DNA from 2 places in the Laedolimicola intestinihominis genome. Region 2 is predicted to be linked to the other one. Evidence: a T-box and tRNA genes for the amino acid it is inferred to sense, from the RefSeq annotation. Region 2 holds a T-box; the other holds one or more tRNA genes.

Region 1 (3,408 bases), on a different contig from region 2:
AGCTTCCGGGACGGCGATGAGGTCGTGGCGGGCGTAGGCAGCTTTGCGTGTCATTCTACGGTACTTGGTCCGGATAATCTGCTGGTGAGCAGCGATCTGGCCGGATATGTGGCAAGAGCGCTTGAGAAGGAATGGGGCGTCTATCCGGTGATTATGATCGGTGCGGCCGGCGATGTGAGCAACCGTCTCTATCGCCAGGGCAATGACCTTAAGGAGCTGAACCGGGTCGGCTCGGAGATGATGAGCCAGGTGATTTCCGCGCCGGAGACGAAGCTCCAGATCGCGGAGCCGAAGGTGCATACCTTCCATTTTGAGGAAACCTATTACCCGGAAAAGGCGAAAAAGCAGGCCCAGTATGATGAGATTGCGCAGAAGATCGAGGCGGCGAAGACCTTTGACGAGAAGAAAGTATATTCCTCCGCATTGGCCATCGCGAAAAACGGGCTGGAATGCAAGCCTTTCCATCTGGATTTAAACAGTGTATACTTGGAAATGGTGGATCTGAAGATTCTGACTGTTCCGGCGGAGCTGTTTTCCAGATTCGGCGTACAGTTGAAAGAGGCTATGAACTGTGTATGCCCCATCTGCTGGTGCTACAGCAATTATAATGTGAGTTATCTGGGAAATAAGGAGGATTACGGCGCGTCCTTTGAGACAGCGGCATCCGATATTCCCATTGGAACGACCGAGAAGATTGTGGAGGAACTGAAAACCTTTATTCAGAAAGTAGGAGAAAAATAGTATATGAAGCTTTTAATCATTAGTCATGGAGATTTTGCAGCAGGAATTACAAGCACCTTAAAGACCTTTTTCCAGATCGAAAATGTCTATTCCGCCTGTGTCACACAGGAGGGCGGAACCGGCGATCTGCTGGACAAGGTACACGGATATCTGGATCAGTGGGGAGATGAGCTGGTGGTTATCTGCTCTGACTTAAAGGGCGGAAGCGCGAACCAGGCGGTATTGCCGTTGCTGGAGAGACCGAACACCTTCCTGATTTCCGGTATGAATCTGTCTCTGCTTTTACAGCTTGGCATGGAGCCGGAGGTGACGGCGGAGGGCATCCGGGAGATGCTGGAGGCTGCAAAGGAAGATATGACATTTATCAACGATATGGCTCTGGGCCAGATGGATGAGGATGACGAGTAAGGCATGATGAGACAGGAACAGCTTGCGGAGACGGCCCGGAGGATCCGGCTGGTTGCAGTGGATCTGGATGGAACGGGACTGACGGACGAAAAAGAGTTTACACCCTATACCAGAAGAACCCTTCAGGCGCTGATCGACAGGGGATACCAGGTGGTTCCGACTACCGGGCGCTCCTACTACGGTCTGGTGGAGAACCTGCTGAAGCTTGACGGCGTGAAGTACGCGATCACGGCGGACGGCGCCTTTGTGACGGAGCATGAGACTGGGACGCGGATCTGGGAGAAGACGATTCCCTGTGAGACAGCGGCTTCCCTGGCGGATGAACTGCTGGAGGATGGCAACTGCGTCTATTATCACAGAAATGACGCGCGCTGCACCCATGTGATGGCGTGTACGGATCGGGAACTGTATGAGAACCATATCTGGCGTCCCGGGTTCCCGGATCCGAAAGGCCTGGTGACGGAGCATTTCGGCGACTGCATTCGTGAACTTAACGAGGACGTGGTGAAGATCGGTCTGTTCTTCGACCTGGAAGCCTACAGCTTTGAGCGCTATGAGGGGCTGATGCAGGAAAAATATCCTGAGATCAGCTATTTCCGCGCGGATCGGAACAGCCTGGAAATCACAAGCTGCGAGACCAGCAAGGGTAAGGCCCTGGCCTTCCTGGCTGGCCGCCTGGGTCTGGACCCGTCGGAAATCTGCGCCTTCGGCGACAATGGCAACGACGTGGAGATGCTGCGTTACGCAGGCCTCGGTGTCGCCATGGGCAACGCCATCCCGGCCGCGCAGGAAGCCGCAGACCACATCATCGGCACCAATAATGAAGAGAGTGTGGCGAAATTCATAGAGGCATATTTTCTGAAATAAGTCTGAAATAAGCCATAAAAATTGCTTGACAAACATAACTTCATCAGGTACAATATCACTGTTGTGACACATGAAAGTTATGTGAAAGCAATTTGCCCAGATAGCTCAGTTGGTAGAGCAGAGGACTGAAAATCCTCGTGTCACTGGTTCGATTCCGGTTCTGGGCATGTACTGAGCACTTAGCGAGGTGTTTTCGAGTTTAGTGTGAAGACACACCTGGACACTTAGCGAAGTGTTTTCGAGCTAAGTGACCATGGTGTTTCCATGTAAATATTCTCATAGCGTCTGCGGGTGTAGTTCAATGGTAGAACACCAGCCTTCCAAGCTGGATACGTGGGTTCGATTCCCATCACCCGCTTATTTTTATGCCTAAATTTAAGTAGAGCAGGTGATGGGAATCGAACCTTCGGTTCGTTCTCTGCTCCGGTCGGTGTTAAACAGGTGCCGCTGGCACATTCTTTTTTAGTTTTAAAACCCCGATTGACGGCGCCAGAACATTGCAGTAAACTATTCGTGATTAGAAAGAACGAGGAGGACGCAGCTATGGCAATTTCATATGGAAAAATGGTAATCATCGGCGCTGGCAAGGTGGGAAGCGCGATTTTGAATTCGGTTCTGCGGATGAATATCCTGGATGAGATCGTGGTGGTGAACCGCAACCAGAAAAAGGCCCTGGGCGAGGTGCTGGACGCCAGCCATACCACGGCGTTCGCCTACAGCGCCAACGCGAACATCCATGTGGGCGGCTACGAGGAGTGCGCGGACGCCCAGATCATCGTGGTGACTGCAGGTCCCAGCATCCAGCCGGGTAATTCCCGTGACCGTATGGTGCTGCTTGAGAAAAATGTCAACGTCATGAACGATATTATGGAGCAGATCACCCGCTATACCCGGGAGGCTATCATCATCGTGGTGTCCAATCCGCTGGACATCCTGACCTACATTGCCCAGAAGAAATTCGACTACCCGGCCAATAAGATCTTCGGCACCGGCACTTTGCTTGACACCGCACGCTTCAATAAGATGCTGGGCGACCTCTGCGGCGTGGACGCCAAGAACGTGACAGGCTTCGTGCTGGGAGAGCACGGCTCCACCTCCTTTATCCCCTGGAATACTGTGAACATCGTGGGTGTGCCGTTTTCGGAATTTGAGAAACAGTTTGAATTAAAGGAAAAACTCGACAAAGAAAAGCTGCTCCATGATACGAAGGTCATCGGCCTGGACATTGTAGAGCTGAAGGGCTACACCAGCTCCGGCGTGGCCTTAAGCGCCTGCCGTCTGATCGGCAGCATTGTCCGCAACGAGAAATCCGTGGTGCCTGTCTCCACGGTGCTGTCAGGCCAGTACGGCCTCACCGGAGCAGCCATGAGCCTGCCCTGCGTCATTTCCAAG
Region 2 (3,408 bases):
GACCAATGATGATATTTTCCAGGTCAGCGTCCAGCTTGGTGAAGCCCTCAACCTTGGTTCCGGAAAGTGTCATTGCATCTGTATATTCCTGCGCCGTTACATCCAGATCCGGCACATACGCTTTAATCCATGATAAAGATGTATCCATTGTTTTTCTCCTCTCTTTCTATCACATACGCTCCCCGTGCTACGCTCGAGAAAACTTCGTTTTCCCTTGCTTGAGGCTATCGCCCCATATAGAAAGTCCCAGGCATCTGCAGTCAGATACATCTGCCTGCAAATGCCTGTGCCTTCCTATGCACGGCTCACTGCTATCAAAACTGCTTTAAGAAACGAATATCATTTTCGTATAACAGTCTCATGTCGTCAATCTCATACTTCAGCAGCGCAATTCTCTCCAGACCTACACCAAAGGCAAATCCGGTGTACTCGTTGGGATCGATCCCGCACATCTCCAGTACATGAGGATGCACCATACCGCAGCCCAGGATCTCGATCCAGCCGCTGCCCTTGCAGAACCGGCAGCCCTTACCACCGCATTTGAAGCAGCTTACATCTACCTCGGCGCTGGGCTCCGTAAACGGGAAATGATGGGGACGGAACTTGGTTTTCGTCTCGGCTCCAAACAGCTCCTTGGCAAACTCCTCCAGCGTACCCTTCAGATCCGCAAAGGTAACATTCTTGTCCACAACCAAACCTTCAATCTGATGGAAGGACGGGGAATGGGTTGCGTCCACCTCGTCAGAACGGAATACACGTCCCGGAGCGATCATACGGATCGGCAGCTTTCCTTCCTCCATCACACGTGCCTGGCAGGGAGAAGTCTGGGTACGCAGCACGATGTTTTTATTGATATAGAAGGTATCCTGCTCGTCCTTGGCCGGATGTCCTTCCGGAATATTCAGTTTTTCAAAATTGTAAAGGTCGTACTCGATCTCCGGTCCTTCCACCACCTCATAGCCCATACCTACGAAGATACGCTCTACCTCCTCCAAGGCAATGGTGTTCGGATGACGATGGCCTACATTGTTCTTCTTCGCCGGAAGGGTTACGTCGATAACCTCTGCCTTCAGCTTCTCCTCGCGAACCAGGGCCTCCATCTTTGCCTTGGCCTCTTCCAGAACCTTCTCGATTTCCTCGCGTGTCTCATTCACCAGCTGGCCTACCTTCGGTCTGTCCTCCGGAGCCACATCCTTCATACTCTTCAATACGCTGGTCAGTTCACCCTTTTTACCGAGAATGGCCACGCGGGCTTCATTCAATGTGTTCAGATTCTTTGCTTCCCGAATCTGTGCAATGGCATTTTCCCGGATTTTCTGCAGTTTTTCCTTCATTGTTCTCACCTTTCCTGATTGTTGGTTTTTGAGGGACGCAAAAGATCCGCCCCTACTGACGTGTAGGGACGGATCTCATATCTTCCGCGGTACCACCCTGATTCCTATCTCTTCATTTAACGGACAGGCTCTCATCTTCTGCGTAACGTGCAGGCTACGTCATCGCCTACCAAATCTCTTCAGCGATGCTGCTCCGGTGGGAATTTCACACTCTCTCCTGAACTTAAGCCCGCTCACAGCCGCTGACGGTCTCTCTCTGAAAGAAGAAGAAAGGTTACTGTGCACCTTCGTTGCATTTGTCATATCAAGGATTATTCTAAACCTTTACGGGCGAAGATGTCAAGTACTTATCTGTTACTTTTTCGCATTCTCTTCCAATTCCAACATGTACTTATCAAAGTCAGACATAAACAGTCTGTCCTGAATGACTCGATATGATATTGTCAATATTGATCCCATTAGCTATTCCGACATGCCTTGTTTCAAAAGACTTCTAATACTCATAAAACGATAATCTCGCAACTCCGGCCCATCTTTCAACTGGAAGATTGCATAACAAAGCCCCACATCTACTACCGCCATAGAGTTCCATATCAGAGTAGGTTATTTTGTATTTTTTCTTTCTTCTTCCAGCTCCTGGACAAGATATTCGTCACTCATACAATGCATATCTGATACACCCTCGCTCATGAGCTTATACAATTCGGAATGATAAAAAACGTCCAGAGCTTTCTCCAATGAAATGTTATTCTCTTTTGCGAAAAGTGCTACTACTCGTGCATATTTCTTCTGTAGAAGAATCGGATTTGCATTCATACTCTTTCACTCCCTTTAAATTTCAGATAAGAAAGTGCCTTCTCCGTTCGAAAAGCCATTTGCAGGTTCGGTTTCTCATATTGCAGCCTGTGAATAGCTTCCGCCTTATCAATCAATCCATCAAAAAACAGTTCTACCGTATTGAACACCTTATCATTTGCAACACCGCCAACCACAAAATCATAATCTGTACCATCCTGCCCTCTTCGACAGTTCAGGATGAAATCCAGCCAATCCTCTGAATAGGCATCAAATGTCAGCACCTTTAAATCCTTATACGCGCCTTCGTCAAACACATACTGCGATACAATACCATCCTTACCTCGACGTTTAAATCTGCTACACCATTTCTCTGCCTGCTCATAAATGGGTGTGACATAAAAACCTTTCCCAAAATCAACATTCGGTCTGGAGTGCAACAAATCCGGCTGTTCAACCACTACAAATGAGCCATGATATAAGATCATAGTTTCACACCCCTTTCTTTCATAATATCAATAATATCATTCACGATATACTCCTTGCTTTGGGTGTGAAGAACTTCATACTCTGGAATGATATATTCATTCAAAATGTCTGTCTGTTCTGTCAAAGCGGCATAGACTTTTGCAGCATCCACATTTAATTTTGATGCAACATTTTCAATGCAGAAAATTGCAAATTCCAATTCTCTACTTCCATACATAGTCTTATCCATTTCCATATGTCGCTTGACCTCCTGTCCATAATTTATATCGTTAGTATATCGTAAAATCACTTTTCTCAACAATTTGTTCCTATCAAAGTTGTCAGTGCTTCAAGATTAAGTTCAGCCTTCTCAAAGCTTTTAAAGTTTTCAAAAGTAAAACACTTAATCATTATACAGGAAGCTCCTTCTAGCTCAAGGGTTCCTTTCAATGAATATAAAATCGGTCAGGGGCACAAGGAACGTGACCCTGACCGATATGACCATTTTAGCATTTGGTGTGTAGATTGGCAACTGATATTTAAATTGTTGAGAACGATGAAAAATGAAATTGTGAATTCCACTCCCTCAATCCCCAGTGGAATTCTCTCTCGCACAATTCACATTTACTCTTATGCCTGTGGAAAAATTGTTCTCTGTGGCGTGAAATGTGCTTCCTGCCCCACCTGCAACCAAACATGCCCTGATTTTGAAAAAGAACGCTGTAACCGTCTGGACAGGGCCCCTTATGTCTGCAATGGCTGCACAAAGCTTATAAACCATTGCACGATTGCTCACAAATATAACTACAAT

What was found. The T-box of region 2 lies ahead of pheS (phenylalanine--tRNA ligase subunit alpha). A T-box ahead of a tRNA ligase gene usually reads a tRNA of that ligase, here a tRNA-Phe.
Region 1: it has a tRNA-Phe gene. The T-box ahead of pheS (phenylalanine--tRNA ligase subunit alpha) is inferred to sense a tRNA for this amino acid. The anticodon was not compared.

Annotation. Positions count from the first base shown of each region.
Region 1 is NZ_JBBMFE010000017.1:9,539-12,946, reverse strand. It holds gene WMO29_RS14520 (neutral/alkaline non-lysosomal ceramidase N-terminal domain-containing protein) at 1-741, shown strand, start outside; gene WMO29_RS14515 (PTS sugar transporter subunit IIA) at 745-1,149, shown strand; gene WMO29_RS14510 (Cof-type HAD-IIB family hydrolase) at 1,153-2,016, shown strand; tRNA gene WMO29_RS14505 (tRNA-Phe) at 2,111-2,183, shown strand; tRNA gene WMO29_RS14500 (tRNA-Gly) at 2,304-2,374, shown strand; gene WMO29_RS14495 (L-lactate dehydrogenase) at 2,560-3,408, shown strand, end outside.
Region 2 is NZ_JBBMFE010000008.1:5,623-9,030, forward strand. It holds gene pheT (phenylalanine--tRNA ligase subunit beta) at 1-148, opposite strand, end outside; gene pheS (phenylalanine--tRNA ligase subunit alpha) at 315-1,334, opposite strand; T-box leader at 1,396-1,634, opposite strand; gene WMO29_RS09610 (DUF3791 domain-containing protein) at 1,938-2,150, opposite strand; gene WMO29_RS09615 (DUF3990 domain-containing protein) at 2,147-2,617, opposite strand; gene WMO29_RS09620 (DUF3791 domain-containing protein) at 2,614-2,853, opposite strand; partial or broken gene WMO29_RS09625 (transposase) at 3,232-3,408, shown strand, end outside.